DNA from 4 places in the Exiguobacterium sp. s70 genome. Region 4 is predicted to be linked to each of the others. Evidence: riboswitches for the same ligand, from Rfam matches in the RefSeq annotation. Region 4 holds a riboswitch; each other region holds the start of a gene.
What was found. Region 4 has a riboswitch for S-adenosylmethionine ahead of metK (methionine adenosyltransferase). Riboswitches for the same ligand answer to the same signal wherever they lie in the genome.
Positions count from the first base shown of each region.

Region 1: it holds a riboswitch for S-adenosylmethionine, as region 4 does, so the genes downstream of both, KNP84_RS11005 (aminotransferase class I/II-fold pyridoxal phosphate-dependent enzyme) here and metK (methionine adenosyltransferase) in region 4, are expected to answer to the same signal.
Region 2: it holds a riboswitch for S-adenosylmethionine, as region 4 does, so the genes downstream of both, mtnK (S-methyl-5-thioribose kinase) here and metK (methionine adenosyltransferase) in region 4, are expected to answer to the same signal.
Region 3: it holds a riboswitch for S-adenosylmethionine, as region 4 does, so the genes downstream of both, msrA (peptide-methionine (S)-S-oxide reductase MsrA) here and metK (methionine adenosyltransferase) in region 4, are expected to answer to the same signal.

Region 1 covers NZ_JACSLV010000004.1:147,075-154,692, forward strand. The annotation lists gene KNP84_RS10985 (glutamine synthetase family protein) at 1-775, shown strand, start outside; gene KNP84_RS10990 (peptide MFS transporter) at 825-2,318, opposite strand; gene KNP84_RS10995 (MDR family MFS transporter) at 2,463-3,707, opposite strand; gene KNP84_RS11000 (AI-2E family transporter) at 3,973-5,073, opposite strand; SAM riboswitch class I at 5,247-5,347, shown strand; gene KNP84_RS11005 (aminotransferase class I/II-fold pyridoxal phosphate-dependent enzyme) at 5,426-6,601, shown strand; gene KNP84_RS11010 (iron-containing alcohol dehydrogenase) at 6,598-7,614, shown strand.
Region 2 covers NZ_JACSLV010000006.1:138,805-146,422, forward strand. The annotation lists gene folE2 (GTP cyclohydrolase FolE2) at 1-803, opposite strand, end outside; gene KNP84_RS13325 (TerC family protein) at 1,071-1,904, shown strand; gene KNP84_RS13330 (1,2-dihydroxy-3-keto-5-methylthiopentene dioxygenase) at 1,942-2,475, opposite strand; gene KNP84_RS13335 (methylthioribulose 1-phosphate dehydratase) at 2,489-3,106, opposite strand; gene KNP84_RS13340 (2-hydroxy-3-keto-5-methylthiopentenyl-1-phosphate phosphatase) at 3,103-3,753, opposite strand; gene KNP84_RS13345 (2,3-diketo-5-methylthiopentyl-1-phosphate enolase) at 3,750-4,907, opposite strand; SAM riboswitch class I at 4,978-5,079, opposite strand; SAM riboswitch class I at 5,285-5,387, shown strand; gene mtnK (S-methyl-5-thioribose kinase) at 5,469-6,620, shown strand; gene mtnA (S-methyl-5-thioribose-1-phosphate isomerase) at 6,617-7,618, shown strand, end outside.
Region 3 covers NZ_JACSLV010000004.1:102,318-109,935, reverse strand. The annotation lists gene KNP84_RS10780 (GTP-binding protein) at 1-123, opposite strand, end outside; gene KNP84_RS10775 (hypothetical protein) at 229-492, opposite strand; gene KNP84_RS10770 (SMP-30/gluconolactonase/LRE family protein) at 505-1,386, opposite strand; gene rlmN (dual-specificity RNA methyltransferase RlmN) at 1,563-2,624, opposite strand; gene KNP84_RS10760 (amidase family protein) at 2,694-4,097, opposite strand; gene KNP84_RS10755 (hypothetical protein) at 4,209-4,370, shown strand; SAM riboswitch class I at 4,415-4,516, shown strand; gene msrA (peptide-methionine (S)-S-oxide reductase MsrA) at 4,580-5,092, shown strand; gene KNP84_RS10745 (GRP family sugar transporter) at 5,122-5,985, opposite strand; tRNA gene KNP84_RS10740 (tRNA-Ala) at 6,120-6,192, shown strand; gene KNP84_RS10735 (four-helix bundle copper-binding protein) at 6,306-6,638, shown strand; gene KNP84_RS10730 (3'-5' exonuclease) at 6,704-7,270, shown strand; gene KNP84_RS10725 (bifunctional glycosyltransferase family 2/GtrA family protein) at 7,314-7,618, opposite strand, start outside.
Region 4 covers NZ_JACSLV010000001.1:277,571-285,188, forward strand. The annotation lists gene KNP84_RS01420 (alpha/beta fold hydrolase) at 1-200, opposite strand, end outside; gene KNP84_RS01425 (GNAT family N-acetyltransferase) at 290-760, opposite strand; gene KNP84_RS01430 (hypothetical protein) at 925-1,422, shown strand; gene metK (methionine adenosyltransferase) at 1,462-2,670, opposite strand; SAM riboswitch class I at 2,803-2,922, opposite strand; gene pckA (phosphoenolpyruvate carboxykinase (ATP)) at 3,238-4,809, shown strand; gene KNP84_RS01445 (alpha/beta hydrolase family protein) at 4,845-5,600, opposite strand; gene ytkD (RNA deprotection pyrophosphohydrolase) at 5,581-6,054, opposite strand; gene KNP84_RS01455 (glucose-6-phosphate isomerase) at 6,153-7,505, opposite strand; gene KNP84_RS01460 (iron-containing alcohol dehydrogenase) at 7,612-7,618, opposite strand, start outside.

The sequences.
Region 1 (7,618 bases), on a different contig from region 4:
CAACCGCTTGAGCGAAGTCGGTTTCAACATCGAGGCGGTCCACCACGAAGTCGCACCGGCCCAGCACGAAATCGGCATCAAATATGATGACGCGCTCCACACGGCCGACAACATCCAGTTCTTCAAAGAAATCGTTCAATTGGCAGCCCAAGAGAAAGGTGCAAAAGTGTCATTCTTGCCGAAACCGCTCCGTGACGTGAACGGTTCGGGGATGCACCTCAACATCTCGGTTTGGAAGAACGACAAGGACGGCAACCCGACTGTAAACGCATTCGAAGAGCCGGAGTCGGATTACGGTCTATCGCTCACGGCCCGTCACTTCATCGAAGGGATTCTGAAGCATGCCCGCGCAACGGCTATCTTCACGAACCCGCTCCCAGAGTCGTACGAGCGTCTCGTGCCAGGTTTCGAGGCACCGGTCAACATCTGTTGGAGCCCGTCGAACCGCAGTTCGATGATTCGGATTCCGGCGTCCCGCGGAAGCGCGACGCGCGTCGAAGTCCGTAACCCAGACCCGAGTGCGAACCCGTACTTCGCGCTTGCGTCATTGATTTATGCCGGACTCGAGGGCATCGAGCAACAGCTCGAGCCGTCGGCACCGAACGAGGACGACTTGTTCGAGTACTCGGCGAAGCAGATTGAAAGCCAAGGCATCTCGTCACTCCCGGCGACGTTCCATGAGTCGATTCAATCGCTCAAGTCGGACCGGTTCCATGATTACTTCAACCATGACTTGATCGACCGCTACTTGTCGCTCATCCAAGTCCGTAAATAAGCAACGTATACAAAAGCCCATTCCTCGGCCGAGGAATGGGCTTTTACGCTTAATGAATCCCGCGCATATACTTTTTGATGACCGGGGCGAGAGCGAACAAAATCATACTGAGTACAATCGCTGCTCCACCGATAATCCCGAAGTAGAGCATCTCGTTCTCTGGTGAATAGAAACGAACGAGCTGGGCGTTAATCCCTTGTGCCGCCGCGTTCGACAAGAACCAGAGTGACATCGTCTGGGCCGAGAAGGCAGCCGGGGCGAGTTTCGTCGTCGCCGACAGACCGACCGGCGACAGGCTGAGCTCACCGAGCACGACGATGAAGTAACTGAGGACGAGCCAGAGCGGATTGACGAGCGTGTCCGGGCCACCGAAGTAGGCCGGGAGCAAGATCACCAAGAAACTTAACCCTGCGAACAAAATCCCGAAGGCGAACTTCGTCGGGATGCTCGGCTCACGGTCACCGAGTCGGACCCAAAGCCATGCGAACACCGGAGCGAGCATGATGATGAACAACGGGTTGAGCGACTGGAACCAGGCCGGTGACAGCGTGAACCCTAAAAATTCAAGGTCGGTCCGCTTATCCGCATAACTGGCCAAAATCGTTGCGCCTTGCTCTTGAATCGCCCAGAACATGACCGAGGCGATGAAGAGCGGAATATAGGCGATAATCCGTGACCGCTCGACTTCCGTCGTTTTCGGGCTGCGATACATGACGATGAAATAAATCGTCGGAATCGCGATCCCGAACACACCGACGAGACCGATGAACGTGTTAATCGTGAACAACCCTTGTGGAATCAACACGGCCAACAGACCACCGATGAGCACGACTGCGATCGTCGTATACTTGATTGCGTTTTTCTTTTCAGACGGTGTCAACGGGTTCGGTACGTATGAACCGGCGAGACCAAGGTTCTTTTTCTTCGTGACCATGAAGACGACGAGACCGATGAACATCCCGACCGCGGCGAGCGCGAAGCCCCAATGGAAGCCATAACTCTTTTGAACCCCTCCGACGATCAAAGGCGAGATGAAGGCACCGAGGTTGATCCCCATATAGAAGATACTGAACCCGGCGTCACGACGACGGTCCGTCTCATTGTATAAATCACCGACGATACTCGAGACGTTCGGTTTCAAGAGACCGGTCCCGATGACGATCAACGCCATTGAGATGAACAAGAACGTCAGGCTACCCGGAATCGACAGTACGATATGACCGAGCATGATGAACACACCGCCGAAGAAGACGGCCCGGGACGTCCCGAACACACGGTCAGCGAGCCATCCCCCGATGACCCCCGACATGTAGACGAGTGCGCCATACACCGACATGATGGACAAGGCGACGTTCTGGTCGAGACCGAGACCGCCATCTGATACCTCGTAATACATGTAGAAGACGAGGATGGCACGCATCCCGTAATACGAGAACCGTTCCCAAAACTCAGTGAAGAATAGCGTGAACAACCCTTTCGGCTGTCCGAAAAAACCTTTTTGTGGCACGCTGTCCACAATTTTCTGTTTATCGATCCTTTCCATGAAAGATCCCTCCTTAACCGTATTATCATAAAAAGAATCATTATGTTTGTAAAGAATAATAGAAGCAAATATTCAAAATTTAACGAATTTGCAACGAATTAAAAAATCACACTAAACGACTAGGTTCAGTGTGATTTATATAGGTCAAGCCGTCTTTTGTTTCGCTTCGGCCGCACTGACGCGACGTCCGAGCTGCCAGTAGATGAGGCCTGACACACAACTGGCCGCCCCGACGAGGATTAAGGCGATATGTCCGGCCCGCTGGTCAAAGAACAGGCTCGCCATGATCGGAGCCGTCACCCCGCCAATCAACCATTGGATACTGGCGGCCCCATTATAGGCCCCACGCATATTCTCCGGAGCGATCAAGGCGATGAACGTCTGTTGGACCGGGGACATGATTATCTCGCCAAGCGTATAGAACGCGTATACCGCGAGCAAGACGCTCACGAGGACGAGGTACGGTGTCCCTATGGAGTAGAGGAGACGCGGCATGACCGCGATCAAGATCATGCCGACCCCGAAGATGATCGCCCCGGCGAGCATGACGTTACCGAATGGCTTGCGTCCAAGTTTCGAGGCAATCGGGAACTGGAACAACACGACCATGATGCCGTTCAAGGCGAGCATATAGGCGAACGGGTTTTCACGGTCGGTGAACGACGGCATCGACTCGCGCAAGAACAGCGGCAGCATGCTCTCGATGAGCGAGAAGCCCATCGAGATGAACACACCGGCGAAGATGAAGACGAGGAACACCTTATCGTTATAGAACACCCGTAGGACGTCCCGGTTAGACGGTGTATCGGCCTCGGTCGTCTCCGGGAGCGACTCCCGGATGAAGCGGCCGAGGACGAGCGCATAAAGGATAAAGACGAATGACGCCGAGAAGAAGATATACTGCCGGTCGATGAACAGGACGGCGCTGCCGAGGAGCGGGCCGAGCGCCGCCCCGATGTTATGGCCCATCCGCAACAGGCCGAACGCCTCGTTCATCTGTTCGGGCTCGGTCACGTCCGCCACCATCGCGCTCGCGGCCGGATGGAACAACGAGTTCGTCAAACCGAGCATGGCGTTCAAAATGAGGAGCGGCCAGAACGTCTCGGCGAACGCGAAACCTACGAGCGCGAGCGCGTCGCCGAGGATGGCGATCATCATGATTGGTTTGCGGCCATACAAATCTGCGAGCCGTCCGCCGACGACCGAACCGATGAGGGCCATGATCGGACCGGTCGCCATGATGACACCGACCTGGATATAACTGTCGAGCTTGTCGCTGTAATAGAGGACAAGGAACGGCGCGATCATGAACATCATGACGCCGGTGATCGTCTCCCCGAGGAAGCGGATCCAAATATTGCGGTCGAGTCGTTTGAGTGATTGAATCATTAGGTTCACCTGCTTTAATTATTGGAATGTAAAAAGGGACGCAGCATGCACAAAGGCATACGCGTCCCTACGATCTTAGACATGCCTCGGAAGGCAGGCGAACGTCACGGATTCAAATCACGGAGAGGCGCCTGCCGGTCAATATGGACTTGGACGTGCGAGCGTTGAATGACTGACATCGGTACCTCTCCTTTCTGCATTGGACTGTCTTCTCTTCAAGATTATGATATTTCTGTGAAATGTGTCAACCTAAATCATCAATGTGTCATAACAATTCATTCAAATTTTTGCGACTGAGCCGGTAGTCGATCAAGCGTGAGAACACGACTTGAATCATCGCCGTGACCGGCACGCTGATGAACATCCCGACGAGGCCGAACAGGCTGCCGCCGATGATGATCGACGTGATGACCCAGAACGGCGTGATGCCGACGCTGTCGCCGAGAATCTTTGGGCCGAGCCAGAGTCCGTCGAATTGTTGCAACAAGAAGATGAACAAGAGGACGATGAGCGCCGTGAACGGGTCATAGAAGTAGGTGATGATGAACGCCGGGATCATCCCGAGCAGCGGCCCGACGTACGGGATGAAGTTCAAGACACCGACGATGACGCCGAGGAGAAGCGCGTATGGCGCCCCGATAATCAACAGACCGGCGACGGCCAGCACCCCGATGATGAGGCAGTCGAGCGACTTCCCGATGATATAGCGTTTAAAGATGTAATCCATCTCTTGGAAGATGTCGATCGTCGTCTTGGCTGACGCGACCGGGAACATCGCATACAACAGCCGCTTGAACATGCGGGCAAAAATCTCTTTGTCTTTTAAAAGATAAATCGAGATGACGATCCCAATCAAGAAGTTGATGAGCGTCATCGTGAAGCTCGACACGTAGCTGACCGACGACAAGACGGCCGTCTCGACCCAGCCCGAGTAGCGCTCCTCGAACCGGCTGAAATCGATGGCCTGGGCGACTGTCGCGTTATACTCTTTCAAATACGTGTTCAACTGTGACAGATACCCGTCGATTTGCCGGATATAGGACGGGAGTTCCTCGATGAGCGAGGCGAGGCTCGAATAAATGCGTGGGAACAGCGTTACCGCAGAGATGACGAGAATCCCGATAAAGATGATATAGACGATTAGCAAGCCTTGATATCGTTTTAGTTGAAACCGTTCTTCTATATAGGACAGGACGGTATTCAGGAGCAGCGCGATGGCGATTCCCATAATAATCGGCGTCAGCAACTGGAACGTATAATGCATCATCTGCGAAATCGTATCCGGTTCGCTGATGACTTTCCAGAGCACGAGCAGGATCAGGCCGATCACGCTCAACTTCCAAATCAATTGACGGTTTAATTCCAAAGGTCCATCCCCTCATGTTTTAAATTTTGTAGAATAACGTTCACTTTCACTATGAACGTTTTTTTATCGGGATTCAAGAGGACATGCTCATTTTCAAAAAAGGATTGACAAGATTGGTAACGTTTGGTTAACTAAGTGACATATTACAAAAAGACAAATCGCATATAAAACACTTTCTATCAAGAGAAGCGGAGGGACTGGCCCGATGAAGCTTCAGCAACAGATTGTTTCAATACTGTGCTAATTCCAGCAAGGTGACCTTGAGAGATGGAAAGGTGGTTGTTTGAATACGTCCGTATCTCGACACCCCTTTCCGCGGAAAGGGGTGTTTTTTTGCATAGGAGGACTATTCATGACTGACAGACGCTCACATCTACTTAAAACGTTACCACCTCAACATTTCGTCGGACTCGCGAACGAGGTGGCCGAACTCGAACAAGCCGGCCGCGACATCATCCGACTCGGACAAGGGACGCCTGACCTGCCGACGCCTGAGCCGATCTGTGACGCGCTTCAGACGGCGCTCCTCGACGCCTCGACCCATCAATACGGTCCGTTCCGCGGTCAGGCCCGCCTGAAGCAAGCAGTGGCGACGTTCTATTTGAATGAGTATGGAGTCGAACTTGATCCCGAGACAGAAGTAGCGATTCTCATCGGCTCAAAATCTGGTCTCATCACGTTGCCGCAATGCGTACTCGAACCTGGCGACGGGATTTTGCTACCGAATCCCGGCTATCCTGATTACATCTCGGGGGCACGCCTCGCCGGTGCCGTCGTCCGGGACCTCGTCCTCCGGGAAGAGAACGGCTTCTTGCCGGACTATGAGACGCTCGATACGCAAGATGCAAGACTCATGTATTTGAACTACCCGAGCAATCCGACCGGAGCCGTCGCCTCACCCGCTTTCTTTGACGATACCGTCCGTTTCGCCCGGGAGCGGGACTTGATGGTCGTCCACGATTTCGCATACGGCAGCATCGGATTCGATGGCCATGTCCCGCCTAGCTTTCTGCAGGCGGAAGGGGCGAAAGAAGTCGGCATCGAGGTATATACGATGTCGAAAGCGTTCAACATGTCCGGTTGGCGCGTCGCCTTTGCTGTCGGGAACGCGGACATCATCGAGGCGATCAACACGTATCAGGACCACGTCCACGTCAGCGTGTTCTCGGCCATCCAGGCGGCGGCTATCGCTGCGCTCGAGGCGCCCCGTACCATTCGCGATGACTTGGCACGACTGTACGAGGCACGGCGTGATCGCCTGATCGACGGGTTGAACCGAGCCGGCTGGGCCGTCGAACCGCCGGAAGGCTCGTTCTTCGTCTGGGCGAAAGTGCCTGAGGGTGATGCCAAGTCGTTCTCGCGGAAACTGCTGCATGAAGCCGGTGTCGCCGTCACCCCGGGCTATTTCTTCGGTTCGGAAGGGAACGGATACGTCCGCTTCGGTCTCGTCTCACCGGAACCGAAGATTGACGAGGCCGTCGAACGAATCGAGCGGTTGTTTGCCGCCTATGAGGAGGTGCGCGCATGATTCGTCAGGCCGTCCTTGAATATGACCACGCCGATGACGCGCTCGACCGTCTTGATGACTTAGTCGACGGCCGACGTGCCCACGTCCTGCACGGTCAGAACGGGTATGACGTCGTCCGAGCCATCTTTCCGGCCATCGCGGACTATCCGGCGACAAGGTTCAGCGGGGAGTGCACGGACTCGGAAGTCGAACGGCTCAAACCGTTGGACGCCGACGTGTTAATCGCCGTCGGAGGCGGCAAGCTCGTCGATACGGCCAAACTCGTCGCCTATCAACGGAACGTCCCGCTCATCGTCGTCCCAACGCTCGCCTCGAACTGTGCGGCGTTCACACCGCTTAGCGTCGTCTATCAGGAGGACGGGAGCTACGAGCGCTACGACATGTTCCGCGTCGTCATCGAACGGGTCATCGTTGACTCACGGGTCATCTCGCGCTCACCATATGAATACTTTCGGGCCGGTGTCATCGACACGGTCGCGAAGTTTTACGAGGCCCGTTATTTGAGTGGTGACAGCTCAGCTGACGCCGGCGTCAACACCGGACTCGTCTTGGCCGAGCAGTGCGGGCGTCTCGTCGAACTTGAATTGAGCGAGCACGCTTTTAAGTCGTATAGTGACGACGTCCGCTTCGCGGTCGATCACGTGCTCGCCATCGGTGGCGCCGTCGGTGGATTTGGTGACGCCGGGACACGCGTCGCCGTGGGCCATGCGGTCCATAATGCGCTCAGCCGCTTCGAGTCGACCCACTCTTTCTTGCATGGAGACAAGGTCGGCTTCGGCCTAATCGTCCAAGAGCGCTTGCGGCGCTCGGCCGATGCTCTGTATTTGGAGGCCTGGTTGAAACGGTTCTGTGCACCGACGACGCTCGAGACGCTCGGGGTCGGGTCGGGCGACATCCCGGTACTGGTCGACTCCGTCATGACGGAGACCGAACTGCAACAGTTGCCGGCACCGCTCGATAAAAATTTTCTGAAAATAATTTTTGAAAATTTACAATTATCTATTTACAATTAAAAGA
Region 2 (7,618 bases), on a different contig from region 4:
TACAAGTCAGCCGCGATCAAGCGGACCATGTCTTCGACGAAACGCGGGTTCTCGTACGCGATTTCCGTGGCACGCTTCTCATCCGGACGTTTCAAGACAGGGTGAAGCGGGGCCGATGCGTTCGACTCAGCTGCCTCAAGAAGCGCGAGACGCCAGTCGAAACCGTCGAGCGATGCTTCATCGAGACCGGCTTCAATCGTGATGTAGCCGCGTTGGTTGTGGGCGCTGTACTCGCTGATTTCTTTCGAGCATGGGCAGAGCGTTGTCACGTTGATGACGAGACCGACCGTCACGCTTGCCATCCCTGTCTCGAGGTTGTACGTCACGTTGTGCATGACGTCCGCATTCATGAGACCGCTGAGACCTGTGGCCGGGGCTTTCCGGCTGAAGAACCATGGGTAACGGACCGTCAATTGACCTTCCGTCTGTTCCATGCGCTCGGCGAGTTCTTGCGCGAACTCGATGAGCGAGCGGTTCGATAACGTCCAGCCTTGCGTGTGGTACGCGTCGAGCTGTTCTGTCAGACGTGACATGTTGATGCCTTTACGGTCTTGGACGAGCGAAGTCGTCAACTCGAACGTGGCGACCGTCGCTTGGATGCCGTCTGGCGTCTCGATGTTGACTGGGTGTTTGACGTTTGAGATGCCGACGCTGTCAAGCGCGAACAAGAAGTTTTTTGGTGTGTTTTGTAGATCGACCATTTTATCTTTTTCAGTTGGTTTCGTGCCTTTGATGGGCGGGACCGAACCGAATAATTTATGTCGTTCTGCTTTAGTAGGTAAAGCGACATGGCTTGTAGACATAATCGGATTCTCCTTTTTTGAGAGGGCAAATGACTGCCACTCGTTCTTGTTAGGATTTTATCACGAAATGTACATCGACCGGGTACCATTTTGCTCTCTGAACATGCTTTGAACGTGCTTTGCATGTCCTCATAAATAAAAAAACTTCAGCAATTGAAGAAAAGAAGATTGATTTCGTGTTAAATCGGGAATAAAATGTTCCTGTGAACTTAAAAAATAGATCACTGTTAAATATGAAGGAACACAACAGAAAAAGGGGATGTTTTAATGGATTGGCAGTTAATCCTGCAGTACGCCTGGATCATTGTCGTACTCGTCGGTCTCGAGGGGCTACTTTCTGCAGACAACGCACTCGTCTTGGCGGTTATGGTCAAGCACTTGCCGCGGACGGAACAGAAGAAGGCACTATTTTACGGCTTGCTTGGAGCGTTCGTTTTCCGCTTCATCGCATTGTTCCTAATCTCATTCTTGATCAACGTCTGGCAAGTCCAGGCGCTCGGTGCGCTTTACTTGATCGGAATGAGTGCACGACATCTGTATATGACCTATAAGGCCCGCAAGCTAGAGCCGAAACAAGATCTCGCTGCTGAGGCGAAAGAAGAGACGGCTGTCACAGAGAAGCCGGTCACGAAGAAAGAATTCTGGTGGACGGTTGCTAAAGTCGAGTTTGCCGACATCGCCTTCGCGGTCGATTCGATTCTCGCAGCGGTCGCGCTCGCGGTCAGCTTGCCGCCACTCGGTCTCGGTGAAATCGGTGGGATCGACTCTGGTCAGTTCTTCGTCGTCTTGACAGGTGGACTCATCGGGGTCATCTTGATGCGTTTCGCTGCTCGAATTTTCGTCAAACTGTTGCATCAACGCCCATCACTCGAAACAGCTGCTTTCATCATCGTCGGCTGGGTCGGTGTGAAGTTGACGGTGCTCGTGCTTGAACACCCTGGCTTCAAGAAATTGATTGCCGGCACACCGTTCGAATTCATGGGTCTTCCGGACGGATTCGTCCACTCGACGGCGTGGACCGTGTTCTTCTGGTCGGTCATGGTCGGTATCGCGGTATGGGGTTGGTTCTCTTCAAAACCGACAGCCGCTGCCAAACATTAAAAAAATGGTCTCTCACCTTTGGGCGAGAGACCATTTTTCATGCTGTCACGTCTTGCTTCTCGTAAATCGGCACCCAGCCTTCGGTCGTCACGAAAATCCGGACGGCGACGACTTTGCGGTCGTCTTGGAGCGTGAAGTAGTGGCGTGTGTTCACCGGCACCGAGATGAGGTCGCCTGGGTTGAGCTCGATGTTGAAATAGCCACGTTCGGCGTCATCGATGGCGAAGATGCCATGGCCGCTGACGATGAAGCGGACCTCGTCATCTGTGTGGTGATGTTCCTTTTGGAAGTTGACGAGCAGTTCGTCCAAGTTCGGCGTCGCATCCGACAACGAGATGACGTCTGCCGTCTCATAGCCACGTCGCTCCGACACGTCGCGAATCTCGTCACGGAACGTCGACAAAATCGCTTGTTTGTCCTCGTCCGTCAACTGATAGTTCTCTTGCAGGTTTTCCGGGAGCTTTGTGATGTCCCACTGTTCGTACAGAATCCCGCGAGACTCTAAAAAGGCACTCACTTCAGTTTGATCGACGTAACGCTCTTCGGTTTGTTGGAAATAGACAGTTGCCATGGTTGGTTCCTCCTTATGAATGGACGCCTAGGGCGCGTAGTTTTAATGTATAGCTGAACAAAAATTCGTAAGCCTCTAAATAGCGTTTGGCCGCGTCCGGGGTCTCGCCCCAGACGGTGATACCATGATTGCGGATGAGAACGGCACCGGCGCTTGCGTGGATGTGAGGGGCGAAGGCGGCCGCGAGCGTCGGGATGTCCGCATGGTTCTCGATGATTGGCACGCGAACGACCGCGTCCTCGTCCCAGTAGCCGAGCGCCTTGATGATCTCTTGGCCGGTGAAGACGACTTCGCCGGTGGCAGCATGGAGCTCGGAGATGACGTTATTGTCGACCGTATGGACATGGAGCGAACACGTCGCGTCCGTCCGATTGAACACTTCAACGTGGAGCAGCGTCTCGGCGGATGGTTTTCCTGTCTGTTCGCCGATCAAGCGTCCGGCCGCATCGACGTGAACAAAGTCTTCCGGTGTTCGTTTTCGTTTATCGCGTCCGCTCGCCGTGACGAGAAATTCGAGCGGATCGTCGGAAACGCGAATCGCCAAATTCCCACTCGTTCCGGGGAACCAGTCGCGGGCGGCGAGTTCGTCTTTAATGTCGGCGAGTTCAAGCCAACGTGTCGCAAGGCTCATACGACCACCTCCTTCAAGTGATGGGTGATGTCGTCAAACGTCTCGAACGGTGCGTAACGGATGCCTGCCGCTTCGCAGAGCGTGATGAGTTGACCTCGTGCGTAGACGAAGTCGGCACGCTTCGCGACCTCGAAGTCGGTCACTGAGTCGCCGATGACGATCAAGCGGTCGGCGGGATTGACGATGCGACGAGCGAGCGTCGGCTTGCAACAGCCGCAATCGTTCGTACATTGTTCATCGCAAGCGTGTGGCCAAGCGACGGTGACCGTCTCAGCGGAGAAGTCGGCGACGTTGCAGTAGATATGCTCGGGGGCGACATGCCCGTCCAAGACCGGCTGCACGAAGAAGTCCATCCCGCCGCTGACGACGTCAAACTTCCAGCCATGGGCCCGAACTTCTTCTAAAAATGCCGGGAACCCTTGGCGGAGCGTGATGCGCTCCAACAAATAATCACGGTAGGCCGGGGCATCTGCGCTCGGCAATAGTTGAAACAGTTGACCGACACCGGAGCGAATCGAAATCCGTTGCTCGAGGACCGCATCTTTCAACTCGACCCAAGCCGGCGGGGCGAACGCCTTCATCAACGCGATAATATTGTCTTCCGCCGTGATCGTCCCGTCGAAGTCGCAGAGGATATGGACCGTCATCGTGACGCCCACGCCTTCAACGCGGTATCGAGCTCGTCCGTCTGTCCTTCGGTTTGGCCGAGAACGTGAGCGATCGCTTGTCGGAAAGCACGAGCCCCGGCGGCTGCGCCGTCCGGGTGTCCGTGAATGCCACCGCCGGCGTTGATGACGACATCCGTCCCGAAATCACGAATGATATCGGCGACGAGTCCTGGATGAATCCCGGCTGACGGGACCGGTAAAATCGGTTTCGACCAATGCGGTTCGGCGCTCTGGTCACGAATCGTGAACGCCTCGTCACGCGGTGTCGCGAGGGAGCCGTACGGAGACGGGAAGAGCGTTAAATCGGCCCCGGCGAGGCGTGGGAGTTTACCGAGTAAGAGCGAATGACTGATTGATCCGGTCAAGGCGCCGGCAAAGGCCGGATGTGCCAAGATGGGGACGCGTATGTCTGAATCGTTCGCAAGTTCGCGCAGTGCGTCGAGACCGTACGTATAGACGTTGAACAGGAGCGCTGTCGCACCTGCCTCGATAAGACGGAGCGCCTGGTCACGTAGACCGAACACGGGGCCGCTCAGCGTGATGGCGTAGAGGACACGTTTCCCGGTCGCCTCGAAGTGGGCTTGAATGACGTCCGCTCCGATCCGGGCCCGTTCGAGCGATGGGGTGAGCGGGTTGTCGTATAAAATCTCGTCGTCTTTGACGATATCGATGCCTCCGGCGAACTGATCGCGGAGTTGCTGCTCGAGAAACGCGAGGTCACGGCCGATGACACCTTTGAAGATGCTCATGACGAGCGGGCGATCATGAACACCGAGTAACTCGCGAATTCCAGTGACCCCGAACTTGGCGCCTTTGAAATGAGGGGCGAGCGTCTCGGGCAACGTCAAATCGATTAACCGAATCGAATCGTCGAGGGACAGTTTCCCGAACGTCGTCGTCAAGATGGATGAAAAGTCAGGGCTGACATTATGTAACGGGTAGCGGATTGTGAAGCGGCTCGTCGTATCCGTATGTGTGGTCGACACGACCTCACCCCGGTACGCCTGTAACTGCTCTTGCTCTAAGTGAGGCAGCTCCGTCCAAGTACCGACCGTCAGCTCGAGGGCGATTTTGTCGGCGACGGTCGCGACCGCGTCCGTTCGTTTGATTTCATATGTGGCAGTGATACTCATATGGTTCCTCCTTCCAGGCAAACAAAAAATGACCCCATGCCGAGGCAAGAGGTCATCATAAAAAAATGAACTCTTATCTCTCAGCTTTCGCTGCAAGAATTAGCACCGTGCCATCTCTGGTCGGTTGCTGCGACATCATCGGGCTCGTCCCTCCGTCTGCTCTTGATAAGAATGTGATTTGAAGTTGTGAAATTTAATTGAATTTTTGCACAGAATCATCACGTCGTCAATTCCTTTTTTTCCAAAAAAAATATTTTGGGAAGTTGTTTCCATATATGCACAAAAAAAGACGGAGTTGCGTCGAGAAAATGACGTTGACAATCGTGACGTCGAGTCCGTAATATTCATCACATAAGTTCACCGAATCGAATAACACACTCTTATCGCGAGTTGGCAGAGGGAATTGGCCCGATGACGCCGCAGCAACCGACCACTAGGCACGGTGCTACATCCACCAGACGAATGTCTGACAGATGAGAGGAACAACCATTTTGGCTGTGCCTCTTTCTCGCGGAGAAAGGGGCTTTTTTTGTGGGCAACGTACAGGAAGGGGAAAACATCATGTCATATCAACCATTTACAGAACAGACCGTCGTCGAGCACGTCCGTCAATTAGGATACTTGCAAGAAGGAATCGCCGAGTGCGAGGAGATCGGGGACGGCAACTTGAATCTCGTGTTTCGGATTCGCCAAGGCGAACAGCGCCTGATCGTCAAACAAGCGCTCCCATACGCCAAAGTCGTCGGTGAGAGCTGGCCGCTCACGCTCGAGCGGGCATGGATTGAACAGTTGGCACTCCGTGAGTTTGCGACTGTCGCGCCTCGGTTCGTCCCGGCTGTCCTTGGCAGCGACCGGACACTCGCTTACACGATTATAGAAGATCTATCTGATTATGAGATTGTCCGCACCGGCTATTTGAACGGGGAGAGCTACCCGGAACTCGCCCGTCATGTCGGTGAATTTTTGGGCGAGACGCTGTTTGCGACGTCGGATTACGCAGCTGGACCGATCGCGAAGAAGCGGATTGAACGTGACTATTACAACCCGGAACTGTGTGACATCACCGAGAAGCTCATCTTCACCGATCCGTTCAAAGACGCGGAGTCGAACAACATCGAGACGGCGCTGCGAGCAGATGTCGAACGCCTTTGGCAAGACCAGGCGCTCAAGATCGAGGTGACGAAATTGAAAGTCGGGTTTGTCACGAAACATGAGGCACTCCTGCATGGAGACTTACATACGGGCAGCATCTTCGCGACTCAACAAGAGACGAAAATCATCGATCCAGAGTTCGCATTTTACGGACCGTTCGGCTTCGACCTCGGCCAAATCATCGCCCATTTGACGCTGTCGACGTTCTATGACCCGCTCAAACGCTTCGAGCGTTTCACGGACGTCTTGACGGTGTGGGAGACGTTCGAGAAGACGTTTCGGGCTAATTTTGAGCGCGCCGTCGAGCCATTCAATACGGATGGTTTCGTCGACGAGTTGTTGCGGACGGTCTTCAGCGACACGATCGGCTACGCCGGTTGCGAACTCATTCGCCGTGCCGTCGGACTGGCCGGTGTCGCCGATCTCGAGACATTGCCGGAAGCGACGCGGCTCGAACGAAAACGTGACGCGCTCGCCCTCGGGACGGCGCTCATTAAAGAACGACACAGCGTCGAATCGATTGACGACTTGGTGACACTCCTGTCGGGGGTGCGCGTATGACGGTCCAAAACATCCGTTTCCATTCACAGACAGACGAACTCATCGTATTGGACCAGACGTTGTTGCCGCATGAAGAGCGTTACGTGACAATCGAGACGCTTGAACAGGCCGAACATGCCATCGAGACGCTCCAAGTCCGCGGCGCACCGGCCATCGCTTACTTCGGGGCGTTCGTCCTCGCCAAAGAAGCGGGACGGTTAGTCGATGACCCGGACTTCACGCGTCGGCTCGACCTCGTCGGACGCCGCTTGATTGCGACCCGGCCGACAGCGGTCAATCTGCAAAACGTGATTGAATCGCTCCTTGATTTAAATGTCGGGGATGATTTTGAGGCGATTGCCGAGGAAATCAAACGCCGCGCCATCGCTTTGTACGACCGGGACGTCGATACGTACCGGACCATCGGCGAGCATGCACTGACGGTGTTGCCGGCCGGGGGGAACGTGTTAACGATTTGCAACGCCGGTGCCATCGCGACATCGCGTTACGGTACGGCGCTCGCACCGTTTTACGTCGGAAAAGAACGAGGTGTATCCTTCAACGTCTTCGCCTGTGAGACGCGACCGCTCCTGCAAGGGGCACGCCTCACCGTCTGGGAGCTCGATCGGGCCGATATCGACGTGACGCTCATCACGGACAATATGGCGGCTTGGACGATTCAGTCAAAACGAGTCGACGCCATCATCGTCGGAGCCGACCGTATCACACGGACGGGTCACGTCGCCAATAAGATCGGGACGTTGCAGCTCGCCGTCCTCGCCAAGCATTACGGCATTCCGTTCTACGTCGCTGCGCCGCATTCGACGTTCGATTTGACGGCGGATGACACGATTGAAATCGAGGAGCGGAATCCGTCAGAAGTCACACATATCGGTGGTCAACCGACGGCGCCTGTCGGTATCACCGTCTTCAATCCGGCGTTCGACGTCACGACGCCCGACCTCATCACCGGACTCATCACCGAGGCGGGGGTGTTCGAACCGACAGAAGCCACCATC
Region 3 (7,618 bases), on a different contig from region 4:
GCTCATGTCGTTGACGATGACCGCATATTTCTTGCCGGACCGATTGTTCAACAGATGATTCATCAACGTTGTCTTGCCGCTCCCTAAATAACCGGACAGCACCGTGATTGGAATTCGTTTCATATATCCCCACTCCTAAATCGTAATCATTACTTTTTAGATAATGACGGGTCACCTTTGTCTTGTCAAGAAAAAAAAACACGCCCGTTCCCGGACGTGTTCCTTTCCCTATTCTTCCAACGCCTTGCGTTCCGCCTCGGAGCGGGGATACGTGTTCGCTTGCCACTCGGCCCGATAAATCGAATCGAGCTGCGTCAGACCGACCTCATCCTCATCCTTATCGGCATCGACACTCGGGGCCTCATCCCAGCGCGGATTCAAATACGTGTGGTCGTCTTCCCGGTTCGCATCCAATAGTTTTTGGATCCCGACCCGGGCCACTGCCGCGAGTGCCAAACCGATGCCTGCACGAACGAGCAATCGCTTCACCATCTCTTTACCTCCTTATCGTCCAAACCGATAGAGCGGCATCCCTTTCACGTCTGTATCAATTTTAAAGACCGACCCTGCGTCCGGATGGGCTTTGAGTGCCTCGTCATCCATCCCTTCACGAGCCGTCGTGATGGCGAGTTGGTTCAAGTCGTCGCCGACAAAACAACACGACGTGACGTTCGGGGCCGGCACGAGCACTTCGAGCACTTTTTCACCCGTCTTCGGGTTCCAGCGCGAGACACGGCCGCCGGCAAAGTGTGCAATCCATAAGAACCCTTCCTCATCGGACGTCATGCCGTCCGGGAATCCTTCCTCGACGGTAAAATCGATGATAGCCTCCCCTTCGCCGAGCGTCCCCGTCTTCAAGTCAAAGGCGTATTTACGGACCGTCTCGGTCGGTGTATCGATATGATAGAACGTCGAATGGTCGGGTGACCATGTCAGTCCGTTCGATAATGTCAACTCGCTCAACATGACCTCGGTCGTGCCGTCGCGATTCAGGCGGTATAGCGTCGCTTGTTCCGCCTCGTCTTCAAGATGGAGCGTGCCGGCGAAGATGCGTCCGTACGGGTCGGCTTTGCCGTCATTGAAGCGGAGCTTTCCTTCCGGGTCGTCGAGTTCGACGATTTTATCGAGCTCTTTTGACGTCTCGTCCCACTCATAAATCCCGTCTTTCAAGCCGACGACGACGCCGTCCGTCACTTTCGGGACCGCGAACCCGATCTGTTGTCCCATATCGAACGACGACAATTCATCTTCCTTCTCATCGTACCACCAAAGTGTATGTCCCTCGATATCGACCCAATAGAAGCGTTTCAGTTCCGCATCCCAACACGGGCCTTCCCCAAGCGTATTTCGAACTCGAATCCATAACGCAGCGTTTACTGTCTCCATTGAATTGCCTCCACTCTCTACATTGATTTCAAGTGACTATTCCCTGAGGGGGCAATCTCTATTCAACATTTCCCAAAATAGCAACCGCTCGGAAGAAAAATATTGAACCGGGCCGGCATCCTTCTAGGGCAGAAGACAAAAAAACTCCTTGAATCATGAGATTCAAGGAGTCTCTGTCATTTTGCGCCTTCGACATTCATATGCTTGCTGCGCAACTGGCCACAGGCCGCATCGATATCAGTCCCGTGCTCGAGACGGACACCGGTATTGATGCCCCGCTTCTTCAAGACGTCATAAAACGCCATGATGTCCTCAGACGTGCTCCGCTCATACTGAATATGCTCGTTGACCGGATTGTACGGAATCAAGTTGACGTATGACTTGTCTTTAATATCGTCAATCAAGTCGGCGAGTTCCTCGGCGTGCTCCGGCAAATCGTTCACTTTCGATAAGAGAATATATTCGAACGTGATGCGTTTGTTCGTCTTCTCGACGTAATAACGGATGGCCGGCATGAGCTTGTCGAGCGGGAACGCCCGGTTGATTTTCATGATTTGCGTCCGCAACGCATCGTTCGGGGCGTGGAGTGACAGCGCCAAATTGATGCGAAGATCGAGGTCCGCGAATTTGTAAATCTTGTCGGCGAGACCGCTCGTCGACACGTTGATTTTACGCGGTGCGATGGCGAGTCCGCGTTCGTCTTTGACGACACGGAGGAAATCGACCAAGTTATCGAAGTTATCGAACGGTTCCCCGATTCCCATGACGACGATATGACTGACGCGGGCACCTTCCCCGACCTCGTCCAAATAATGTTGCACGGTCATGATCTGTTCGACGACTTCGCCGGCCGTCAAATCGCGCGTCTTCTTCAAGAGACCGCTCGCACAGAAGCTACAGCCGATGTTGCAGCCGACTTGCGTCGTCACACAGACCGAACGTCCGTATTTGTGACGCATGAGCACCGTCTCGATATAGTGTCCATCATGCAATTTAAGTAAAAATTTGACCGTACCGTCGCCCGCTTCTTGTTTGACGAACAGGTCTTGCGTCGAGATGACGTATTCGGCGGCGAGCGCCTCACGTACCTCGGCCCGTACCGAGATCTCCTCGATGTGTTTGACTCGGTCGATATAGAGCGAGTCCCAGATTTGTCTAGCGTGGAAGGCGCTGTATCCCCAAGAGACGCACGCTTCCGTCAGCTGATCAAATGTCAGCCCGTATATAGATGGTTTCATTGCTATCTGTCCTTTCTTCAATCCGCATACGTACCATTGTAGCGGACGTGGACGACCGGTGCAACGTTCTTATAACGGTGGGACGGGACGTGTCACGTGACGCTCGAACGCATAGGCGAGACGAATCAAGTCGCGTTCGGCATAGCTCGTCCCGGTGAACGATAGACCGAACGGGGCCCCGCTCGCCTTCAAGCGATACGGGATCGTGACGGTCGGATGGCCGGCTTTCGCCGCCATGTCATAATTGTGGTCATGCGGCAAGACGAGCGCATGAAGTTCCTGCTCGGCCAACAATCGGTCGATGCCGTCCGTCTTGGCGTGATAGACGTCGTCGAGGCGGCGCATCAAATAGGCGTCCTCAATCAAGCGACCCGATTGTTCGTTCGCTTTCTCGAACGTCTTCTGTCCGTGCGGAATCGTCTCCGGATGACTGTTGTTCCAGTTAATCAAATCCGACAACGTCTCATACGGGAGCTTCGTCGAGGCGAGATACGCCTCGATTCCGAGCTTGAACTCATGATACAGGATATCCCCTTGGTCGAGCCCTGCTTTCGACGGCAGTTCGACGGTGACGACCTCGATGCCGCTCTGTTTCAGCAATGCGATCGCTTCGTCGTAGAGCACCTGCTCTTCTTCAGACAAATCGGTCTTGACGACGCCGACACGCATCCCGACTGCTTGCCGCTCATCAAGACAAGTCCGGTAAGGCGGACCGGCCGGAAGATGCGTCGTTGCTGGGTCAGCGGGATCTTCCCCGACCATCGTCTCAAGGGCGAGCACCGCATCCCGGAGTGTCCGTGCCATAGGGCCGGCCGTGTCCTGCGACCGGGAGATCGGAATGATGCCGCTGCGGCTAATCAACCCGACGGTCGGTTTGATGCCAACGATTCCGTTATGGACGCTCGGGTGAATAATCGAGCCGCTCGTCTCGCTGCCGACGGCAAGCAACGTCAAGTTGGCCGCGACCGCTGACGCCGAACCTGAACTCGACCCTCCGACATCGAGCTTGTCCCCATATGGATTGAGCGTCTGGCCACCGACCCCACTCCAGCCGTTCGGCATGCCCTCGGTCAAAAAGTTGGCCCATTCGGACAAGTTCGCTTTCCCGAGGATGATGGCCCCGCTCGCGCGCAAGCTTTGGACGAGATGGGCGTCCCGGCCGGCGAAGTGATGCGCGAGGGCGACGGCCCCGGCCGTCGTCTTCATCAATCCCGCCGTCTCAACATTGTCTTTGATCAGCACCGGGATGCCGAGCAACGGTAATCGCTCACCTCGTTGATAGGCGCGATCCGCCGCCTCGGCCTCGAACAAGGCGTCCGGGTTCACTTGAATGACCGCTCTCAGCTTATCGTTCAACTGGGCGATTCGAGTCAAATAATAGGCCGTCACGTCACGCGCCGTGAACGTTCCTTCTTTATATCCGCGATGGGCGGTCTCGATATCGAGTTCGAAACATGTGTTTGGTTCAGTCATATAGATTCCTCCTTTGGTCACTCGATGGTATTCGCTATCGCCACATGATTTCCTGTTTTCGTTCGCCAACGAATATGTAACTTGGTACACTGAAAGAAAAGGGAGGTTACTATGAACCGTTCGTACGTACTCGTCTTATTGTCCGTCTTTGCCTTGTTCTTCTTACAGCTATATGCCGGGGACGCTCCGTATACGCTACCGCTCTCCATCGTCCTCGTCATCTTGATTCTCGGCACCACCTTGGTCCAACTTCGACGCAAACCAAACCGTTGACGCCGCTTCAAATCTGATGGTATGATGCTCTCACCAACTACATATCGATATCTCGAGTGAACGAGAGACCTGGCTCTATGACTTCACAGCAACCTGCTTCGGCAAGGTGCTACTTCCAGCAAGGCAGTTTGCCTTGGCCGATATGACAGAGCGCTCATGTCGATGACATGAGCGCTTTTTTTTGGAAATTGATCGAGGGGGAATTACTAATGGAAAAAGCAACATTCGCAGGCGGCTGTTTTTGGTGCATGGTGACGCCGTTCGAGGAACAACCTGGCATCGAGTCAATCGTATCCGGTTATACGGGAGGTCACGTCGATGACCCGACGTATGAACAAGTGAAAACAGGGACGACGGGACACTATGAGGTCGTCGAGATCACGTTCGACCCGACGCTATTCGCTTATGAACGACTGCTCGAACTATATTGGATTCAAACCGACCCGACCGATGACGGCGGCCAGTTCCAAGACCGCGGCAGCCAATATGCGCCGGCCATCTTCTATCATACGGAAGACCAACGCGTGAAAGCAGAACAGAGTCGCGACGCGCTCGCGGCGAGCGGACGCTTCAAACAGCCGATTGTCACGAAGATTCTACCGGCCGACACGTTCTATCCGGCCGAGGAATATCATCAAGACTTCCATAAAAAAAATCCGGCCCACTATAAAGAGGACCGGAAGAAATCTGGGCGCGACGCATTCATCGAGCAAGCCTGGTAAACAAAAGACGGGTCGTCTGACCCGTCTTTTTAGCTCTTGGCAATCCCGAGCATGAATCCGGCCACGACGATGAGCCCGATTCCCATAAAGACGAAGACCCGTTCTTTCGTCGTCTTCTCTTCTTTCAATAGATAAATCCCGCCGAGCGTCGCCACGACGACGTTCAATTGGGACAAGGCGAACGACGTCGCGATGCCGACCTCACCGCTTGACACGAACAGCCCGAAGTTCCCGATCCCCCAAGCGAGACCGGCCAAAATGTTTTTGAACGTCTTCGGGTCGAACTTCTTCACATCTTTCTCACGCAGGCTGAACAATAGCGCCGCGATGAACATCCCGACCGATTGCGGCAAGATGGCCGTGATGCCGTCGACCTCGAAATAGTTCGTCAGGACGGCATACGTCACATAACCGATACTCGACACGAGCAGGACGAGCAAACCTTTCTTCAAGGCGCCGCTGCTATCGCCATCTTTTTGTTGTTGGTATGACGTCAGTGCCGCCCCGATGATAATCAACACGAGCGCAGAAAAGCCGAGCCACAACTCGGTCGTCGTCTTCCAATCTCCGAGCACGATGACCCCGAACAACGACGTCCCGACGAGTTGCATCCCAGTGCTGATCGGCATCGCTTTCGATACACTTAAAATTTGAAACGACTGGAACTGTAAATATTGCCCGAGTGCCCAGAACACACCAGAGATGAAGCCGGTCACGATTGCGAGCGTCGTGAACTCCGGATTGAAGACGAGTGCGATGATGACCGCCATCACCATCGCCCCAATCGTCGTCCCGATTAACTGTTGAATCGGCTTGCCGCCGACTTTCGAGACGATGAGTGGGATACTCCCCCACATCAAGGCAGGTAAGAGTGCGAGTAAAATCATTTCCATAGATAACACCTGCTTTCGTAGAATAACATTACCCATGATTTTCCCACGTTTACGCTCGATTAAACTTTGTTCAAAAAAATTTAAAAATACCCATTGCCAAATGTTTTACTAGGATGATATAATAATTTTCGAACGGGGCATTAGCTCAGCTGGGAGAGCGCCACGCTGGCAGCGTGGAGGTCAGCGGTTCGAGCCCGCTATGCTCCATTATGGAAGTCACCACTCATTTGAGGGGTGACTTTTTTGCGTCTCCGCCCGGTTTAAGTCACCTGGTAGCGGGTAATGATTGTAAGACATCATTATTCTAAGGGGGACTTACTATGGATCGTGCCTCTGTCGAAGAGACCATTTTAGCCGTCATCGACTGTATGCGGGCAAGCAATCACTGTTTCTCAAAATGTTTACAAGAAGAGGATTTATTGATGGTCGCCGAGTGTATCCGGCTGACGAAAGAATGTTCGGAAGTGTGTGCGCTCGCCTTGAACGCGCTCGAGACCGATTCGGCTTTCACCAAACCGATTGCTGCACTCTGCGCCCAGGTGTGCGACACGTGCGCCGTCGAATGTGGCCGCCATTTGCATGACCATTGCCAACGTTGTTCCGAAGCGTGTCTCCGCTGTGCCGAGGCGTGTCGCAACCTCGTGGCCGCATAATCGCTTTTTAGTCTAACGATATGTTAGACTTTTTTTATACTTGTTTTATGAGAAAGGGACCGATTATGTCACATTCAATTCTTGCCATCGACGTCGAGACGGCCAACCGCGATAGTCGCAGCATCTGCTCTGTCGGCTGGAGCCTACTCGTCGACGGTGAAATCATCGAGACGAACCAACTACTCGTCAATCCAGAAGAAGACTTTGACGCAGGCAATATCCGCGTCCACGGCATCCGGCCGAGCGACGTCTGGGACGCCCCAGCCTTACCCGAGGTGCTTGAACAGCTCTATCCGACGCTGCGGGATGTCGACCTCGTCATGGCGCACAACGCCTCATTCGATATGGGCGCTTTCAAGAAAGCGATCGCCAAATATGATTTATATACGTTTCCGACGATCGAGTACGGCTGTACCGTCAAGCTGTCGCGAAAACTGTATCCTGGACTGCCGAATCACAAGCTGAACACGATGGCGGAATATTTGAACGTCCCGTTCATCCATCACGATGCGGCTGAAGATGCCCGTGTCTGCGCGTTGCTTATGCGCGATATGATGCAGAAGACCGGGATTCATGACCCGCGTGAACTGCACCGCTATACATCGGTCAAGCTCGGGAAGCTCGCCTATTGACCCATAAGCATGCCAGACAGGCCAAGACAATCGTCTTGGCCTGTCACCGTTTAAAGATCCATCTTTTTTGGACGTAATAACTGACGACGAACAAAAGGCTGTCGACGAGCACTTTAATCCACACTTCCCCGTCCCGAAACAACAGGAACAATACATAGACGAGACCGGCCGACAACGCCATCTGCAAGCCGACGAGACCGAAGTATTTCGGCATCGCCCGTCTCGCTTTCGAGTCGAATACGACTTTTCGATTCACCACGTAATTGAATAAGGACGAGATGATGCGGGCCAATACCGTCGCAATCAAGACATGGGTCGTCTCAAACCACGGATTCAATAAAAAAATGA
Region 4 (7,618 bases):
TACTGACTCGCCTCACGTAACGTGTTCTTGATTAACAATTTATGGTCTTCCGCCGTCAAACCGACCGTCTGGCCGGTCACGACGAGGACTTCATACTCGTCCCGCAACCGTCCTAAAAACGCCTCACTCAAACGCGACGTGAACTGGAGCGGATACACGATCACGATGACCCCTTTTCGTGATTCTTCTTCATAAGCCATGCTGTCACCTCATTTTGTTATCACATATCTTTATACTAACAAAAAACATCAGCCGAGACTGATGTTTGGTTGAAAATCCGTCTAGGGTCTTAGCGCGGGTCGTACCGTAAATGAATCAGCTCCATCGGTTGATCGTACACTTCCTCTTGGATGCGATTCAGTTCGATGAACGCCTCATGACTCAAAAAAGCGATGGCTTGCTCGTTCGAGCTTTCGACGTACAGCTCGATCGGTTGGACTTTCCGTTCCCGTAGATGCGACAACAGTGCCGTCCCTAGGCCTTGGCGGTGATGAGCCGGATGAAGATAGAGACGGAGTACTTCCCATGTGTCCCCGCGGTCGATGGCGTGATAGAAGCCGATGACGTCGCCTTCGGCCTCACCGACAATGAACAACTGCTCTTTCGCTTCCTCGCTTGAACTGATGGCGCGGACGATTTCTTCTTGTTGATAGGCGCGTTCCATTACTTTCGAACGAACCTCGTCTCGTTCACTGACCGTCGCGAGCGCAATGTCGCGGATGGTGGCGGCATCTTCTGGCACGGCTTCTCGAATCTTCATAACGGCATCCCCCTTTTGGCCAATCTAGTAGTAACATTCCCCATCGGCAAAAAAATATCCTGCCCGTTCATTACTTTTTGATGTCGAAATGAAGGAAGACGTTATTTTCCATTTTGTGTCGGGTATAAGAGTATCAATGCCAACTTACAAAAAGGAGTGTTACCATGGAACCGAAACTACAACACGATCCACAAGTCGAGCAAGCCAATCATCCGAACCGTCAGTTTGAACAAACGAACACAGGAGGTCCAAAAATCACAGTCGTGACTGGGATGCTCCTCGGCGCCCTCGTCGGCGGCCTACTTGCCTTACTTAGCACGTCAAACCGTGAGAACACGAAACAATCGTTCTCGAGCGCGAAGTCATCGGTCGGCGGTCTCGTCGATACGGTCAAGCAAGACCCGGCCGGAACGGCGTCACAAGTCATCGGTCAAGTGAAAGCAGCGAGCGAGGTCATTCAAGACGTCGCGACCGACGTGCAAAACGTCTATGAAAAAGTCGCCGGTGAAGTCGACACGGTCAAACAAGACGTGAACAAAGTCGTCGGGACGGCGCAAGAAGCGAAATCGGATTTACAATCGATCGGCGAGAAAGTCGTCGAAGCGAAAGATACGGCACTTGGCAAAGAGAACTCAACAACTGAAGACAAGCCGCAAGCCTAAAAAAAACGACCTTTCGAGTGAAAGGTCGTTTTTCTATGCTTATGCGAAGCGTTTCGCGCCTTCTTCGAGCACTGCCGCTTTGTCCGTTTGCTCCCATGGGAGTTTAACGTCTGTACGACCGAAGTGGCCGTAAGCTGCTGTCTGCTTGTAGATTGGGCGACGAAGGTCGAGCATCTTAATGATGCCGGCCGGACGGAGGTCGAAGTTCTCACGAATGAGTTCGACGAGCTCAGTCTCGCTCAATTTGCCTGTGCCGAACGTATCAACCGCGATTGATACCGGGTGAGCAACACCGATTGCGTAAGCAAGTTGAACTTCTGCTTTGTCAGCAAGTCCCGCTGCAACGAGGTTTTTCGCCACGTAACGAGCTGCATACGCTGCTGAACGGTCAACTTTGGTAGGATCTTTACCTGAGAACGCGCCGCCGCCGTGACGAGCGTATCCACCGTACGTATCGACGATGATTTTGCGTCCTGTGAGGCCTGCATCCCCTTGTGGTCCACCGATTACGAAGCGGCCAGTCGGGTTGATGAAGTATTTCGTGTCCGCGTCGATGAGTTCAGCCGGGATGACTGCATCGATGACGTGCTCTTTCAAATCAGCTTGGATTTGCTCGAGCGTGATGTCTTCCGCGTGTTGTGTTGAGATGACGATTGTGTCGATGCGAACTGGGTTGTTCGCTTCGTCGTATTCGACTGTCACTTGTGTCTTACCGTCTGGGCGAAGGTAAGCGAGCGTGCCGTTCTTACGAACTTCTGCCAAACGACGTGACAATTTGTGAGCGAGTGAAATCGGGAGCGGCATGAGTTCCGGCGTCTCTTTTGTTGCGTAACCGAACATGAGACCTTGGTCACCAGCACCGATCGCATCGATTTCTTCTTCAGTCATTTGTCCTTCACGAGCTTCGAGCGCTTGGTCAACACCTTGCGCGATGTCTACCGATTGCTCATCGATCGATGTGAGGACAGCACAAGTCTCTGCATCGAAACCATATTTCGCACGTGTGTAGCCGATCTCACGAACAGTTTCACGAACAACTTTCGGGATATCCACGTAAGTTGATGTTGTGATTTCACCTGCTACGAGCACGAGACCTGTTGTGACAGACGTCTCAGCCGCAACGCGGGCGTTTGGATCTTCAGCTAAAATTGCATCCAAAATCGCATCTGAGATTTGGTCACAAATTTTATCCGGATGTCCTTCCGTGACGGACTCCGAAGTGAAAAGTCGACGGTTCAAGTTTGCCATTTCGAAAAACCTCCTATAATAAAGGGTGATGTGTGGACGGTACTCGTTCCCCTTACGCGTTGCTTTGGGACGGTAATGAAAAAAACCTCTCGCCATGTTCAAATGGGAAAGGTTGAATCGTTCTTCCTTACCCTCTTATCGTTCGAAGCTTACGCTTCGCTTCAGGATAGCACCTTTTCCGAATAACAATGAAAAATCGGACGGTTGCTGGGCTTCGTAGGGCCTTGTTCCCTCCACCGCTCAGAATAAGAGTATCCGTTACGAAGACCATCATATAAATGACACCCCGTTCTGTCAAGCGTATCGACCGAATTCGTCAAACTTTTCACAAACGGTCAAATAGTTATGTTTGTGAAATATCAAACATTTTTTTGTCCGTTTTGGTTTTTGTACTATGACCTGGTACAGAATATGTTAGAATGACAATGTAAGAAAGCGCTTACTTTAAAGGGTAAAAAATGCTTGTTTTTGATTAGTATGTCACATATAATAAAAACGTCATACTGATTAAACGCGGAAGTATGCGGATTTCATCCACATCTATTTAGGGGAAAGGTGGGATTCAGGATGGCGACAACGCTCCTGAAAATCGAAGAATTAATTAAAGGTGCCGACATGATGCGGAACTTGACGGTTCCAGAACTGGTGGAAGAAGCCATTCGCAACGGTGAGGGCGTACTGACGAAAGACGGGGCTTTATCGGTCAGTACCGGGAAATTCACAGGACGGTCACCGAAAGACAAATTCGTCGTGCAAGATGAAGTCAGCAATCATTTAGTAGACTGGGGTCCAGTCAACCAACCGATCGCGGAAGAGAAGTTCACCGCGCTACTCGACAAAGTGTTGACGCACCTCGAAACGAAAGACAAGCTCTATTATCTCGAGGCGTCTGCGGGGGCAGACGAGCACTATACGCTCCCGGTCCGTGCCATCACGGAATACGCGTGGCACAATTTGTTCGCCAAACAGTTGTTCTTGCGTGAATGGCCGACGAAAGGTGCCTTCGAGCCCTTCACGGTCATCTATGCACCTAGTTATAAGGCCGACCCAATCATCGACGGGACGAACTCCGAAACGTTCATTCTCGTCTCATTCGCCAAGCGGACCATTCTGATCGGGGGAACAGAATACGGCGGCGAGATTAAAAAATCGATTTTCTCGGTCATGAACTTCCTGTTGCCGGAACAACATGTGTTATCGATGCACTGCTCGGCGAACGTATCGGACGCCGGCGAGACGGCCCTTTTCTTCGGTCTATCGGGAACTGGGAAGACGACACTGTCGGCCGACCCGGAACGCCATTTGATTGGGGATGACGAGCACGGTTGGTCACCCGACGGCGTCTTCAATATCGAGGGCGGTTGCTACGCGAAGACGATCAATTTGTCGCGCGAGAACGAGCCGGAAATCTACGATGCCATCCGTTTCGGCTCATTGATTGAGAACGTCGTCTTAGACGAGAACCGTGCACCGGATTATAAGAATATCTCGCTCACCGAGAACACACGGGCCGCCTACCCGATTCAATTCATCGATAACGCGATGCTTCCGTCACGGGCCGGTCATCCGAACACGATCGTCTTCTTGACGGCCGATGCATACGGGGTATTGCCTCCAATCAGCAAATTGACGAAAGAGCAGGCGATGTACCACTTCTTGTCAGGGTATACGTCAAAACTCGCCGGCACGGAGCGCGGCGTCACTGAACCACAGGCGACGTTCTCGACCTGCTTCGGGTCACCGTTCTTGCCGCTCGCACCGGAGCGCTATGCGGACATGCTCGGTACGCTGATTGAGAAGCACGACGTCGACGTCTATCTCGTCAACACGGGTTGGACCGGCGGCGCGTACGGAGAAGGATCACGGATGAAGCTCGCCTATACACGGGCGATGGTGAACGCGGCGGTCAACGGCAAATTGCGTGACGTCGAGACGACGCGCCACGACATTTTCAATGTCGAGATTCCACGCCACATTGACGGCGTGCCAGGCGACGTGCTCAATCCGCGGGACACATGGAAAGACGGAGCGCGCTACGATGCCGAGGCAACGGCGCTCGCCCGGAAGTTCCAGGACAATTTCAAACGATTCACGAAAGCGAGTGAGGCGGTCGTTGCGGCCGGACCAATCATCGTATAACGAAAAATGAGACGACTGCCGAATCGGCAATCGTCTCATTTTTTTGAGTTGGCGAGCATCCATTCCATCGCCGCATCGGTCGTCTTCCATTTTTCCCAGAACGGGAGTTGATGGGCGAATGGGACGACCCAAAGTTCGGCCCGCTCCCCCATCCGTTCCGCGACCGCCGTCGCATGGCGGAGGCGGACTTGTTCATCATCGGTGCCGTGAATCAACAACGTCGGTGCATCCCATTCCTTGTAGAGCGGCGAGCGCTCAACATAAGCGGCACGGGCCGCTTCCGGGTCGCCCCCGGTCATACGGCGCAACATCTTCCGCATCGAACGCTGTTCTTCATATGTCCACTCGAGATTGGTCACACCCGCCCATGACGTGACGGACGTGAGCGGTCGTTCCGCGGCGAGCGACAACGCCATCATGCCCCCGCGCGAGAAACCAAGGGCATGAATGAACGTATCCGTTCGACGGACGCGATCGTAGAGAGACAGGACGTCCTCTAGATCGGCGCCGCCGAAGTCCTCTTTCCCGCTCCCGCCATGGTTACCCCGGTAAACGGGCGCCACGACGTGAAAACCTTTGGCAGCGAACTGCATCAACCGGGGCAAACGCACATCCCCGATGCGTCCTGTTCCGCCGCGCAGATAGAACAGGACGTGTCCGTTCGGCCGTTTCGGTGTGATCGTATAGGCGACGACGTCCTCACCGTCACGCGTCGCATACCAGCCACGATGGACCGGATAACCGGCGTACGGCGGCAGGACCTCGACCTTGTCAAACCAATTGTTTTTCATAGAGCACCTTCATCGTTTCCGGGAGCACCCGGTCTTTCATCATGAAGCTGTACCGATTGTTCCGGAGCAGATTCGTCGGCAATTCCTTCATAAGGACGGCCCCATCGGTCTCGTCGACCGCCGGATGATCGTCGAAACGTTCGATTTCGGCGAAATAAATATTTTTAATGACCGTGTCGCCACGCCCAAGCACGCGATATTGGCCGAGATAATGGAGCGTCTTCACGACACCGCCCGTCTCTTCATACACTTCCCGAATCGCGGCGTCATCCTCGTGTTCGCCGGGTTCGACTTTCCCACCCGGAAACTCGAGCCCGCGCTGCTTGTGCTTCGTCAGCACCCATTGATTTTCAAAGCGAGCGACGACCCAGACGTGGAGCGGTGTATCCGAAAATGGATAGTGCGCAAAGCTCAACTCGACTTTATTGTGATAGTAGTCCGTGAATGTCAACATAGTCCATCCCTTTCTTTCCCCTGTCTACTCTCACTTTACCTTGTCTTCCACTAGTTTCAAACAAAAAAATAGGCCCGCCGGAGCGGACCTACTCAAAATTATTGGTTCAAGCGCTTTTCAAGCTCAGCTTTTTGCTCTTCGTAACCTGGTTTTCCAAGCAACGCGAACATGTTCGCTTTATACGCTTCAACGCCTGGTTGGTTGAACGGATTCACTCCGAGGATGTATCCGCTCATCGCGCATGCCTTCTCGAAGAAGTAGAACAAGTAACCGAGGTGGTACGGCGTCATCTCTGGCAATTCGACGACGAGGTTCGGGACTTCTCCGTCCGTGTGGGCGAGGAGTGTTCCTTCAGCTGCCTTGTCGTTGACGAATTGAATCGTCTCACCAGCGAGGAAGTTCAAGCCATCGAGGTCTTGTGAATCTTCCGGCACGTTCATCGCGTGACGGACGTTCGTGACACGGATAACCGTCTCGAACAAGTCACGACGACCTTCCTGAATGTATTGTCCCATCGAGTGGAGATCCGTCGAAAAGTCGACTGCCGCCGGGAAAATCCCTTTGTTGTCTTTCCCTTCTGACTCGCCATAAAGCTGTTTCCACCACTCCGATACGTAATGCAAGGCTGGTTCGTAGTTGACGAGCAACTCAATCGACTTGCCTTTCGCATATAAAGCGTTACGGACGACCGCGTACTGGTACGCTTCGTTGTCCGCCAAGTTCGGAGACGAGTAAGCCGTTTGGGCATCGCGTGCACCTTCCATGAGGGCGTCGATGTCGATGCCTGCTGCCGCGATCGGAAGGAGTCCGACCGGTGTGAGCACCGAGAAACGACCTCCAACGTCATCTGGAATCACGAACGTCTCGTAGCCTTCTGCATCCGCGAGCGTCTTCAAGGCGCCACGGGCACGGTCTGTCGTCGCATAAATACGTTCACGTGCGCCATCTTGACCATACTTGTCTTCCATGAACTGTTTGAGAACACGGAACGCGATGGCCGGTTCAGTCGTCGTTCCCGATTTCGAGATGACGTTGACTGAGACGTCCTTGCCTTCGAGCACTTGGAGCAACTCCGTCAAGTATGTCGACGAGATGTTGTGGCCGGCGAAGAAGACTTGTGGTGCGTTGCGTTCTTCCTTAGATAACACGTTGAAGAATGAATGTTGGAGCATCTCGATTGCCGCGCGTGCGCCGAGGTATGATCCACCGATTCCGACGACGACGAGGACGTCCGAATTTTCACGGATTCGTTCCGCAGCCGCTTTGATGCGAGCAAACTCATCCGTATCGTAGTTTGTTGGAAGGTCGACCCACCCAAGGAAATCGCTACCTGCCCCACTGCGGTCATGAATGACCGAATGCATTGCTTTCACGGTTTCTTGCAATTGATCGACTTCATGTTCCCCGACGAAAGACAGGGCGTTTGAATAATCGAAACGTACTGTTGACATGTCATTTCCTCCTTTAAATCGCTCATTGAAGAGCCATACATGACCCATCATAAACGGAAACGTCGGATTCGTTCAATCATTATTGCAAAATAGGCATGAAATCGCCTTATTTG